2 linked regions of the Terriglobus roseus genome follow. The protein of the gene in region 1 interacts with the protein of each later gene in a pairwise test. Links are inferred from orthologs where the notes say so. Each region holds a gene or a part of one and is shown on either strand. Other genes may lie near its edges.

Evidence for each region.
Region 2: the proteins of mrdA (region 1) and BLT38_RS13055 interact in binary tests that used the Escherichia coli proteins (3 or more experiments, as listed by UniProt). The link is inferred for Terriglobus roseus from one-to-one orthologs.

The regions. Positions count from the first base shown.
Region 1 is NZ_LT629690.1:391,112-397,287, forward strand. Bases 973-3,947 are described here. They hold mrdA (penicillin-binding protein 2), read left to right. Parts: upstream 973-1,442; coding sequence 1,443-3,452; downstream 3,453-3,947. Other genes in these bases: rpsT (30S ribosomal protein S20), read left to right, coding at 1,079-1,354; rodA (rod shape-determining protein RodA), read left to right, coding at 3,499-3,947. Outside these bases: BLT38_RS01865 (TonB-dependent receptor), read right to left, coding at 1-407; BLT38_RS01870 (hypothetical protein), read left to right, coding at 586-909; more of rodA, read left to right, coding at 3,948-4,602; BLT38_RS01890 (HAD family hydrolase), read right to left, coding at 4,642-5,262; rpe (ribulose-phosphate 3-epimerase), read left to right, coding at 5,309-5,995; BLT38_RS01900 (M28 family peptidase), read left to right, coding at 6,097-6,176. UniProt on the Escherichia coli protein: Catalyzes cross-linking of the peptidoglycan cell wall. Responsible for the determination of the rod shape of the cell. Is probably required for lateral peptidoglycan synthesis and maintenance of the correct diameter during lateral and centripetal growth.
Region 2 is NZ_LT629690.1:3,128,336-3,134,764, forward strand. What follows is about bases 2,002-5,229. They hold BLT38_RS13055 (penicillin-binding protein 1A), read right to left. Parts: upstream 4,842-5,229; coding sequence 2,202-4,841; downstream 2,002-2,201. Other genes in these bases: BLT38_RS13050 (sugar phosphate isomerase/epimerase family protein), read right to left, coding at 2,002-2,097; BLT38_RS13060 (S41 family peptidase), read right to left, coding at 5,001-5,229. Outside these bases: BLT38_RS13040 (MBL fold metallo-hydrolase), read left to right, coding at 1-254; riboflavin biosynthesis protein RibF, read left to right, coding at 251-1,219; more of BLT38_RS13050, read right to left, coding at 1,216-2,001; more of BLT38_RS13060, read right to left, coding at 5,230-6,275; BLT38_RS13065 (TIGR03435 family protein), read right to left, coding at 6,413-6,429. UniProt on the Escherichia coli protein: Cell wall formation. Synthesis of cross-linked peptidoglycan from the lipid intermediates.

The sequences.
Region 1 (6,176 bases):
GCCGACGACGTATCCAGGTCCACTACGCTGCCCGCATTCACGGTGACAGAGGTTTCCGCACCAGCAACGCCTACGGAAAAGTTCTTTGTTACTTCCTGGCCTACAGCCAATACCAGGTTCTTCTGCTCATTGTTTGAAAAGCCGGCAGCCGTGATCAGCACGTCATACGTGCCGGGCGGCAGTGACACGGCAACATATAGGCCGTCGCCATTGGTGGTCACCACGCGTTCTTGCCCGGTGCCAAGGTTGCGGATGCTTACCTGTGCATTGGAAACGGCAGCGCCACTGGGGTCGGTCACTGTGCCGGTGAGCCTTGCCGTGGTGGTCTGTGCTCCAGCGGCTGCAGCGGAAAGACACGCAACCAGTGCGATGCGCGTGGGGAGATGGAAAAACTTATCTGGCCTCATGCTTCTGAGGATTCCGTTTACGCGTTGCCCAATGTTTACAGCAGGGTGAATGTACGGTTACAAACGGCGGATTATGGGGAAAATTTGGCACAATCGTTCGTTCGTTAACAAAGTTTCCGCTAACTGAAACTTCCCGATTTGGAACTCCGGAAATTCCGCGGATGAGAACATGAACTGTATGAAGGTTTTCCTGTTCGTTTTGATGGCAACCATCTTTGAGGCGGTCGGAGATGCGGTCATCCGAATCGCAATTGCAGCGCCTCGTCCTCATATGCGGATTGGCTTCTATCTTCTGGGAACGGTGTTGCTTGCACTTTATGGCACGTCGCTCAACCTGGCCCCGGTGGAGTTTGCGACTGTTACAGGGCTGTACATTGCCACCCTGTTTGTGGTCTTCCAGATCACCAATTATGTGCTGCTGCACACTGCGCCCACCCTGCCGGTAATGGTGGGCGGGTCACTGATCGTGGCGGGCGGCCTGACGGTCTATTTGTGGAAATAAGAGGGGAACCTCTTGCGTCAACGCCTAAAATCGAGTACCGTAGAAGGGTTGGAGAAACCCCGGCAGACCCGTGCCGTGGAGGCTCCCATCTTGCAGCCGGCCTGAAATGGTGACGGCGCTACCAGATTTCAGCCCCTGACAAGCGGCAAACGGAAGAGAAAAGAGTTCGATGGCAAATCACGTATCGTCCCTGAAGCGCTCCAAGCAGACCATTGCAAAGACCGCAGTCAATCGCTCCAACAAGACCAAGCTGCGCGGTTCGCTGCGCCAGCTGCGCGAGGCCCTGGTAAAGGGTGATGTGGAAGCTGTGAAGACACAGTACCGCGCAACCGTCTCCATCCTGGACAAGAGCGTCCAGAAGGGCGTGCTGCATGACAACACTGCATCGCGCTACAAGAGCCGCCTCAACGCTCGCGTGAAGGCTCTGGCCACCAAGGCTGCTTAAGCTAACACGAAAGTTTTCATCTCTTGCAAAAGGCACGGACACGATCCGTGCCTTTTGCTTTTACACTCGTCCATAAGAGTGCTTCTGCATGCTTCCAACTGACGCAAACAACCAGACGTTCTCCCGTCGCGACGAGAAAATTGCGCCGGGCAAGCTGGCTGCTGCGCAGTATGTCATCGCCGCGATTTTGCTGGTGTTGTTTGCCGGTTTGTGGCGATTGCAGATTCTCGGAGCGGACAACTACCGTCTGCTCGCAGAAGCGAATCGTGTCCGTAAAGTCCCAATTCTGGCACCGCGTGGTCGCCTGTTTGATCGCGAAGGCCGCCTGCTGGTGGACAACTACTCTTCCGTCACCTGCTTCCTGCTGCGCGAACAGATGCGCGATGCCGACCTGCCGCTGATCGCTGAGGGTCTGCACCTCCCCATGGATCAGCTTCAGTACATTCTGCGCCATTATCAGTACGCGCCAAAGTATCAGCCCATTCCTCTGAAGCAGGACATTACACCGGACGAACAGGCCTTCATCTCCGCTCATTTCAACGAGTTACCGGAACTGGAAACTCTGGAAGAGCAGCGTCGCCTGTATCCGCGCGACGGCTTTGCTGCCCACCTGATCGGCTATGTCGGCGAAATCAGCGAAAACGACCTCAAGAATCCCAAGTACGACTTCTACGAACCCGGCGACGTCGTAGGCAAGTTCGGTGTGGAAGAGGCGTACGACGCCATTCTTCGTGGCACTGACGGTTCGCGCGACGTGATCGTGAACAGCCACGGCCGCGAAATTGGAAAATTGGGCGAAGAACTCGCCGTCCCCGGTAAGGATCTCAAGCTGACCATCGATCTGGACCTGCAGATGGTGGCGGAAAAGGTGATGGAGGGCAAGAACGGCGGCCTCGTCGCCATGGATCCGCACACCGGCGAAATCCTGGCAATGGTGTCCCGGCCAACCTTCGATCCGAACCAGTTCGCAGTACGTCTCTCACGTTCCTACTGGAACGGAATCGTCACAGACACAAACCATCCGCTGATGAATAAGGCCATTCAGGCGCAACTTGCTCCAGGGTCTACGTTTAAGGTCATCATGACGCTTGCGGGCCTGCAGGAGAATGCTGCGCAGGATCTGCGCGTGGTCTGCAACGGCGGCGCGACCTTCTACGGCCACTTCTTCGGATGCGATCGCCACCACGGCTCCGTGGACATCCGCAACGCCCTCCCGTACTCCTGCGACACGTATTACTACACGCTGGCGAACAAGCTCGGCATCGACACGATTGCGAAATATGGTCATGAAGTGGGCATCGGTCAAAAGACCGGCGTCGACCTCCCCGGCGAGGCCTCCGGCATCATGCCTTCGCCGGAATGGAAGCTGAAGGCGCAGCGTGACAAGTGGTACGCGGGCGAGACGATCTCGGTCGGCATCGGCCAGGGCGCCACTCAGGCCAGCCCGATCCAGTTGGCGCGCGCACTCAGCGGCATCGCATCCGGTGGTGTCTTCATCCGACCTCACTCCGTCATGGCAGATCAGATCGATCCCCAGATGCAGCAGGCGCTTGAAGAGACCTATCCCGGCACCGGCAAGAAGCGCATCGAGATCTCCACGGAGAACTGGGAGACCATCACGGACGCCATGGCGAACGTGACGCAGAGCAGCATCGGTACCGCCGCGGAAGCGCATCTGGAAGGCATCGACTTCGCAGGCAAGACAGGCACGGCCGACGTCATCAGCGGTCGTAAGAAGGGAACTGCGGACAAGGCCACCCTTCCCAACGCATGGTTCGTTGGCATGACACCGCGCCGCAACCCGGACATCGTTGTAGCGGTTCTGTGGGAGCACGGTTACTGGGGCAACAACTCCGCGAAGCTCGCCGCACAGGTTGTGAACGCCTTCGTTGAAAAGCAGCGCAAGAAGGCCGGTAATCTTCGTCTGGTACAGGCAGCCTTGCCGCAGCCTCCCAATCAGGACAGTGGCGCGAAAGACGACAAGTCCGCTCAGCCGTCTGCGAGCGCGAAGCCAGTTGCACCTGCTGACAAGGACGCCGCAAGGCCTGCATCGCAGCCCGTGGCGCTGAAGCCGAAAGAACAGAAGCCAGCCGCTTAGACCGCGGCCTGATCTCCGCTGCCACTTATACTGAACTCAGCCGCAGATGACCCGTTTTTCCGCCTATCGTGACTTTGACTGGACGCTCTTCGGCTTCGTGATGCTGATGAGCCTCATCAGCGTTATGGAGATTTACTCCGCCACGCTCCACACCAAATTTCACGGCTTCCATACCAAGCAGATGATGTTTCTTGGTATCGCCGTGCCGTTGATGTTCATCGTTTCGCTCATCGACTACCACCGCCTTCTTGAGATTGCGCATTGGGCGTACGGCATCAGCATCGCGTCGTTGCTCGCGGTGCTTGTCGTCGGCAAAAAAGTGCTTGGCGCACGACGGTGGATTGCGTTTCCAGGCGGCATCCACTTTCAGCCGTCGGAGTGGGTCAAGCTGGTGCTCATTGTGGCGGCAGCACGTTATTTTTGGGGGCTTTCCGGTAAAGAAGAGCTTGACTGGAAAGACGTTGGCAAAGCCTTCGCGCTCATCGGTATCCCTATGTTGCTGGTGCTCAAACAGCCTGATCTTGGCACCACCATGACCTACTCACCGATCCTGATTGCGGGACTATTCTTCGGCGGTATCTCGTGGAAGAAGGCGGCCATTCTGGTCGTCACCTTCGTCGTGATGGTGGTTGGTATCTGGACCAGCGGCAAGGTTCTCAAGCCCTACCAGAAGGCGCGTCTAACCAGCTTCCAACACCCTGAGAACGATCCCAAAGGCAGCGGCTACCAGGTTCGACAATCATTGATCGCTGTGGGGTCTGGCGGCATCTGGGGCAAGGGCGCAACCAAGGGAACGCAGACGCAGGGCGACTTCCTCCCCATCCCGTACACCGACTTCATCTTTGCGGCGCTTTGCGAAGAGCACGGCTTTGTCGGTGCGGCGCTGGTGCTGATTCTTTACTTCCTCATCCTCATCCGTCTCGTGCAAAACGCGCAGACAGCGAAGGACCCACCGGGAACGCTGCTGGTCATGGGCGTCGCAGCGGTCATGATCTTCCAGATCGCCATCAACATCGGCATGGTGCTGGGCATGATGCCCGTCACCGGCATTCCGCTGCCGCTGCTCAGCTACGGCGGGTCCAGCATCATCTTCACGTTCCTTGCACTTGGAATCGTGATGAACGTGCGCATGACCCGCTTCGTGAACTAACGCACACCGTCTGTTGCGAAACAGACGGTGTGGCCAGATCTAAAGCGCTGGCGAACCTGCGCCCGGCAGTATCACCGGCACACGCACCCACTGCATGCCCGCTGCCTTCGCGGCGGCAATACCCGCATCGGCATCTTCAAACACCAAGCAGTCTTCCGGTGCAATCTTCAGAAGCTCTGCGGCCTTCAAAAACGGCTCAGGATCGGGCTTGCCCTTGGTGTAATCCTCCGCTCCCACCAGGACGGCGAAACGATCCAGAATCCCCAACGCGGTAAGCGTTTTCAAAATATTTTCACGTGGCGATCCTGACACCACAGCCAGCGGAATCTTCCCGTACTGCGCCGTGATGTGCGCAAGGACAGAGGCAATCGGCTTGATGTTGCTTACGCCCAGCAGATACTGCGCTTCTTTGTCGGCCACCACGGCTTCGGGATCCATCGTGTAGCCAAAGCGTTCATTCAGTAGCTTCACCACGCCCACTGGCGGAACACCTGCCCACTCATAGAACAGATTTTCCGGAAACGTGCCGCCGTGTTCGCGAATCGTATTCGTCCACGCAATGAAATGCGCGGGCATCGAATCCGCAATCGTTCCATCCAAATCAAACAGGTACGCCTTGAAATTGCCCGAGGGTAGGGCCAGTGAATCGCCGGTCAACATGGTTTCTCCTACTTCAACCATACCGGCTTGATAAACTCGGCTCTAGATGATCGACCTTGCGTTTTCCATTCTTGCGGCTGACTTCACCCACCTTGCGGAGGAGATCGCCACGGCCGAACGTGCCGGCGGCACCGTTTGCCATGTGGATGTGATGGATGGCCACTTCGTGCCTAACATCACCTTCGGACCGCCCGTTGTGGCTGCCGTGCGCCGCTGCACCAATCTGCCGCTGGACGTCCACCTCATGATCGAAGACCCGGATCGCTACATTCCGGACTTTGCCAAGGCAGGCGCGGACTGGGTCATTGTCCATCAAGAAGTTTGCCGTCATCTGCATCGCACGCTCACGCAGATTCGCGAACACGGCATGCAGCCCGCAGTCGTCATCAATCCGGCCACGCCCGTTGAGACCCTGATCGAAGTGCTTCCCATGGTGCATCACGTTCTGGTTATGACGGTGAACCCTGGTTTCGGTGGCCAGAGCTTCATCCCGCGCTGCGTGGAAAAGGTGCGACATCTTGCGTCGCTGCGTGAAGAGATGAACCTGAACTTCCGCATTGAAGTGGACGGCGGTATCGCTGTGGACACAGTGGGAGAGGTCGTTCGCGCAGGCGCTGATTTGTTGGTTGCAGGCTCTGCTATCTTCGCTGGTCCGGGAAATCAGGCTCAAACCACGAAGAACGCGGAAGAGTTTTTGCGTGTTGCTCGTTCAGCGGGTGAACTCACAGCATAGTTAGTTAAGAAACCTTTCTACTTGCGTGTAAGGCCCGCGGTGCTTAGGATGAGAGCCAATCTCTCATCCAACTCACACGCACCAGAAGAAGGGGATTTTCCATGCTGAAGAAACTCGTCTGTTCGTTTGTAGTGTGCTCGTCTGCAGCTCTTGCATCGGCGCAGGCATCCATGCCAGCAGC
Region 2 (6,429 bases), 2.7 Mb from region 1 along the record:
ATGAGCGTCTGCAGGGGCTGGACGTGGTGATTCTGGATGCGCTGCGACGCGAGCCGCATCCGAGCCACTCGCACCTGGAGAAATCCATTGCGATTGCGCAACGCATTGGGGCGAAACAGACGTACTTCACGCACATTTCGCATGACCTGGATCATGGGCCAACCGAAGATGAATTGCCTAAGGGCATTCACCTGGCTTATGACGGGTTGCGGCTTCCCTTCCGCATTCATAACAGCAATGAGGCGGCTCAGTGAACATCTATCGCAGCCTTGCGGAAGTGCCCGCTGACCTTGGGCCAACGGTTGTAACCATTGGCAATTTTGATGGTGTTCATTGCGGCCATCAGACGGTGATTCGCGAAGTAATTGCGCGGGCACGCGCGTTGAACGCGAAGGCCGTGCTGGTGACACTTGATCCTCACCCCACGCGCGTACTGCGACCCGAACGCAAGCTGCAACTGATTACGCCTACTGACGTGAAGCTGGAGTTGCTGGAAAAGACGGGGTTGGACGCTGTGTTGCTGCTGCCCTTTACGCGCGAATTTGCTGCGACCAGTGCGAAGGATTTCTGCACCGCGGTACTGCACGATACGCTGCATGCCGTGGAAGTGCACGAAGGCGAGAACTTTCGCTTTGGCTCAGGCGCGGCGGGAGATACACATTCGCTGGAAGCGTTGGGCCAGACGCTGGGCTTCACGGCAAAGACATTTGCGGCGATTGAGTCAGGCCGCACTAGCATCTCTTCCAGCCGCATTCGTCATGCTGTTGCAGAGGGCGATATGGCTGCGACGCGACACATGTTGGGTCGTGAATTCTTTGTGGATTCGACGCCTGCGCGTGGTCGAGGCTATGGCACGAAGTATGCCGTGCCGACGATTAACCTTGCCGCGTATGACGATCTGTTGCCTGCGCATGGTGTGTACATCACCGATCTGCGGATTGGTTCCGGCGACGATGCCATCACGTTTGAGGGTGTAACGAACATTGGCAATCGGCCTACGTTTGGTGCGGATTCGTTTGCTGTGGAGACGTATCTTCTGCGCTTTCATCCAGTCGATCTGACGGAAGAGACGCCGCTGCGCATGGCGTTTCATAAGCGACTTCGCAGTGAGCAGAAGTTTGCCGATCCTAATGCGCTGAAAACGCAAATCTTCAAGGATGTGGCGCGCGCAGAGCGATGGTTTGCCCTGCGGCGCGCTTTATCCAACAGAGCAAACTAGAAGATGTTTCGCAAGTATTTGTAATCAATCGCAGCTGCTTCGAGTGGCGTGTGGCCCGTCATGGGTGGGTCTTGCTCGACGAAGAAATGCTGTACTCCTGCAGTGCGCGCTGCAGCGATCACAGGTTTGTAATCGATGTGGCCTTCGCCGAGTTGCGTGGGATGGGGCATGCCAGGGCCGCCCATTACAGTGGTGACCTTGGTCGATGCCGGGAAGTCCTTCACGTGGATGACGCGATACCGCTTGGGAAAGCGACGGAAGTAGTCGACCGGGTTAGCACCCGCTGTGATCATCCATCCGCAATCAAGTTCGAACTGCACCAGCGCTGGATCCGTTTCGGCTAACAGGATCTCGTAACCCGTCTTGCCGCCGCCCAGATCGCGGAATTCATGTGCGTGGTTGTGATACGCGAACTGAACGCCAGCTTTTTTCGACTGCTCGCCAATGTGGTTGGCAAGTTCTGCGATCTTCTTGAAGTCGTCTGCGGTGAGCTTGTTCAACTTGTCCAGAACACCGGCCATGCCTGCGGTGGGCGCCTCCGGCAACAGGATGGAGCTTGCGGCGTAAGGTACGCGGAGATCGTTTGCCTGTTGCAGAATTTTGGCGGTGTCTTCAAAGCCGAACTGCAGATGCGCCGCGGGGCACATCAGGCCAGTGTCGTCGATCAGCGCGCGCAGTGCCTTGGGAGTGAGTTTCGCAAAGCCGGAGACCTCAACCTCATCGTAGCCAATGGCCTTCACCTGCTTTAACGTGCCAACGGGATCCTGCGTCAGTGCCGCACCAACGGTGTAGAGTTCCAGCCCGATGGGTTTGCTCTCTGCGGCCCACGCGGTGTTGGACCGTGTTGCGGAAAGCACAGCCACCGATGCAGCCTGCATCAAGAATGTTCTACGGGAATGTTGGAGCGTCACGTTGTAGTCCCCCTCAATTGCGCACCCAATCGTACACGCGGATAGAGAGGAGATGTTCGCTGCCGCATCCGTTATCGCGGCGGTGGAGAGCTTCCTTGTGTTGCTGCCGGGCCCTTTTGCAGGAGTGGGCCGCTATAAGGTTTGTACGGACCCACTGGTGAGGGGACGTAGCCCTTTGCTGGAGCCGATGGCTTTGCAGGTGTCTTTGTTGCAGGCGCATCATCCGGCATCACGTCGTTTGAGTTGTCCGGTGGCGTTGTCTGACGAACGACTGGTGCTGGCTTTGCGGCGGGTTTTGCGTTGTCGCCGGAGTCATCCGAGTCATCGTCGGAGTCATCGTTGGGAGCGACGGGCTTCTTCACAACTGGCGCAGTTTCTTCCGTTGCGTTGGACGTGGTGGACTCCACGGCCAGCGTCTTCTTCGCGGCGGTTGGGAACTCTTCGTTGGGCGAGCGTGCGATGGCGACTTTCATGAAGTCGATCCACATGGGCAGCGCGGCTCTTGCACCGGTTTCTTTCTCGCCGAGTGTGCGATGCGGATCGTCAAAGCCGATCCATGTGCCGCAGGTGACCGATGGCGAGAAGCCAAGGAACCATGCGTCGGTATAGCTGTTGGTTGTTCCCGTCTTTCCGCCAAGAGGATGTTTCAATATCGCGCCTGCCTGCGCTGCTGTACCGTACTGCGGCACCGCTTTCAGCAGCGTCATCATGGTGCGTGCTGTCTCAACGCTGATGACTTCCTTTACTTGCGGCGACACCTGCTTCAGAGGTAATCCATCTGCCTGAACAATGCGGCGGATGACGTGCGGCTTGATGAGAATGCCATCGTTGGGGAAGACAGAGTAGGCGCCAACCTGCTCCGATAACTTGATGCCTGCGGAACCGATGGCCACCGGCAAGAACGCGGGGATGTTCGATGTGACGCCGAAGCGGTGCGCCACTTCAATGACCTTCCTGATGCCAACCTGATTCGCGAGTTTGAGTGCGGGAATGTTTCGCGACTCAGCGAAGGCATTGAGGATGGTCATGGGGCCGGCGTAGTTGGGCTCGTAGTTATGCGGCGTGTACGGGCCGTTGGGTGTGTAGAAGCTGGTGGGCGCGTCGACGATGATGTCTGTTGGTTTGGTGTGAAGCTGCTCAACCGCCGTGGTGTACACGTAAGGCTTGAAGCTGGAGCCGGTCTGACGTTCCGACTGCGTAGCGCGATTGAACTGCGACAGATTGAAATCGCGTCCGCCAACCATGGCGAGTACGTCGCCGTTGGAGTTGTCCATGGCCATCATCGAAGCCTGCGCGCCGGAGTCCTGCTGCAGCGAGGCGTGCATGGTGGCGGTGCCGCTGGTGGCGTCTTCAATGCGGACGTAGGCGATGTCGCCCTTCTGCAGAAGCTTGTCGCCGTTACCCATGGTGGTCCAGGCCCAGTCGTTCGCGGTCATCTCTGCATAGCGTTTGCCGATGCGAACGATGACGCGGCGGGGTGTGGCCTCAATGACCAGCGCGTGGAAGTACGCACCGTTCTCAATGGTGTCAGACCAGTCGGGGTGCTGATAGCTCTGAAGGTCGCCGCCGCCCTCCAGGATGTTGGTCAGCTTGCCCTTCCATCCATGGCGGCGTTCGTAGGCGGCGACGTTGTCGAGCACGGCCTTGTTTGCGACTTGCTGTAAGTCGAGGTCCATGGTGGTGTAGACCTTCAGACCTGAACCGTGGACGGCGTCGGCACCGTACTCCTGTTCGAGCTGGCGTCGTACCTCTTCGACGAAGTAAGGTGCGATGGTGTTTGCGGGCGGCTCAATGTTGAGGCCGAGTGGTGCGGACTTTGCTTCCTGAAACTGCTGTTCGGTGATGAAGCCGTCGCCGAGCATTTCGCTGAGCACTAGGTTGCGGCGCTTTAGAGCACGATCCGGATGGCGCACCGGCGAGTAGCTGCTGGGCCCCTTGGGGAGTGCTGCGAGCAACGCAGCCTCAGGCAGCGTGAGTTCCCTTGCCTTCTTGGAGAAATAGTATTCGCTGCCTGCTTCAAACCCGTAGACGCCGCTGCCTAGGTAGATCTGGTTGGCGTAGAGAGTGAAGATCTGTTCCTTCGTGAAGTGGCGCTCAATTTGAACGGAGAGCAGAATCTCCTGAATCTTGCGGCTCCATGTCTGATCGAGCGTCAGGAACAGGTTGCGCGCAAGCTGCATGGTGAGTGTGGATGCGCCCTGGCGGCGGCCCTTGGAACGAAGATCGACGTACGCAGCACCGATGACACGGAACGGATTGATGCCTGCGTTCTTATCGAAGCTCTTGTCTTCGATGGAGATAATCGCGTCATGCAGGACTTTGGGGAAGTCGTTGTAGGGGACGACAACGCGGCGCTCCAAAGCGAACGATCCGATGGTACGGCCGTGGATGTCGAGCAGTTCGGTCGTGGTCGCCGGGCGGTAATGTTCCAGGTCTTCCATCTGCGGCAAGTCGGCCGTGTTGACCAGCGTTAGGCCTACCAGCGAGCCGAAGACGGCCGAGCAGCCGAGGAGACTGTAAAAGATGGCGCGGCGTGCCTTCGCTCGCGTTGGGAAGTACTTGTACCACCAGGTGCGTGCGTAAGGGACGCGCTGAGGTGGCCTGCCACCAGGCTTGTTCTTGGGTTCGGGCGGACGCCACGGACCTTTGCCGTTGCCGGGGGCGGACTTTCGGCTCTCAGACGGGTTTTCGCGTGTGAACAGGCTGGGCACGGCAATCCTAACGGTAGCACGGAGCTGCGGGCTGAAATGGCACAAACAGCCACGGCGAAACCGGTCTGCAAACGACAAAACGCAGCGCTGCTGGGGACATTCCTGTCTGATGCAGAACGCTGCGTTTGCGTGTGTCTGACGTGCTGTGGAAAGCCGCTTTTAGGCGGCTTTGGCCTTCAGGATATCGAGTGCTTTGTTGAGCTGATCGTCGATGTTGGCTGCGGGCTTGGCGACCGTTGTAGCGGCGGCAGCAGGCTTGGAGGAGTTCACCGTGGCCGTGCTGGCTGCTTCGTTGTCGTCATCCTCGTCACCGTCGGCCATAGCCAGTTCCTGTGCGGTGGCAACGGTGGTGGTGGGCGTCAGGCCCTCGTCCTGATACTTCTTGCCGGAGGGCGTCTCAAACTTGGCCACGGAGAGGATGATGGCGCCCCCGTCGGCGAGCTCAAAGACACGCTGCTGGGCGCCGTCGCCATAGGTCTTTTCACCGACGAGTTCGCTGCGCTTGGAATCGAGCAGTGCGCCAGCAACGATCTCTGCCGGGCCTGCGGTTCCACGGTTCACCAGAGTGACCATGGGGGCCTTCTCGTTCACCGTCTTGCCGGGTTCAGCAGTAAAGGTCTGCTTGGCTACCTTCTGGCCCTCGAGCATGGCGATGGTGCCGGACTTGAGGAAGAGGTTTGCCATACGGATGGCTTCGGCATCGTCACCCGAGGAGACATCGCGAAGGTCGAGCAGGATCTTCTTGGAGTTGGTGCGACCCATGGCCTTCAGCTTCTGCTCCACCTGCTGGACGTGATCTTTGTCGATGATGCCGGGCTTGATGTAGAGGATGGAGCCGCTCTCGTAGAAGACTTCGCCGGTTGCCGGCAACGAGGTGTCAGCGCGGGTGATGGTGAGCTTTTCTGGGGCGTTCTTCATGGGGCGGATCATGGAAAGCACGACCGGCGTTCCCTTCTCGCCACCCAGCGCCATCTGCACTTCGGCCAGAGACATTTCCATGGTGCTACGGTCGCCGATGGATTCAATACGGTCGCCGCTGTGGAGGCCAGCCTTGTCTGCCGGGCCGCCTGCAACGACGGAGATAACGGTGGCGATGCCGTAACGCTTGCCTACGTCAGCACCGATGCCTGCCTGCGGCTTGCCAGCGTGTTCCTTGTACAGCTTGTACTCAGTCGGGGACAGGTAGCTGGACTCGGCGTCGAGCGATTCCAGCAGACCGCGCATGGAGGCATCAGTCACCTTCGGCATGTTGGGGTCGACCACGTAGTCAGACTGAATGTGGCGAAGGACTTCGCTATAGACCTGCATCTGGCGATAGGCACCGTCCTGCGCCTGCCCGGACGCATGCACCCGACGCAGATTTGCGCCCAAAAACATGGTGAGCAACAGAACCGCGGAGAGAGCCAGCATGGAAATCTTGAGCGACTTCGGCATCAGGTAACGAACCCCTTACAAACAATGACCTACACCGGTTGGACGCATCCCCGGTTCGGATAGCATACGCCTTCTGTTCAGGAAGCACAGGAACAGGCTGGGAGCGGCTCATTGCGGCATGCGTCCCGGTTCGGCTGTCAGTTCTCGCCGGGAA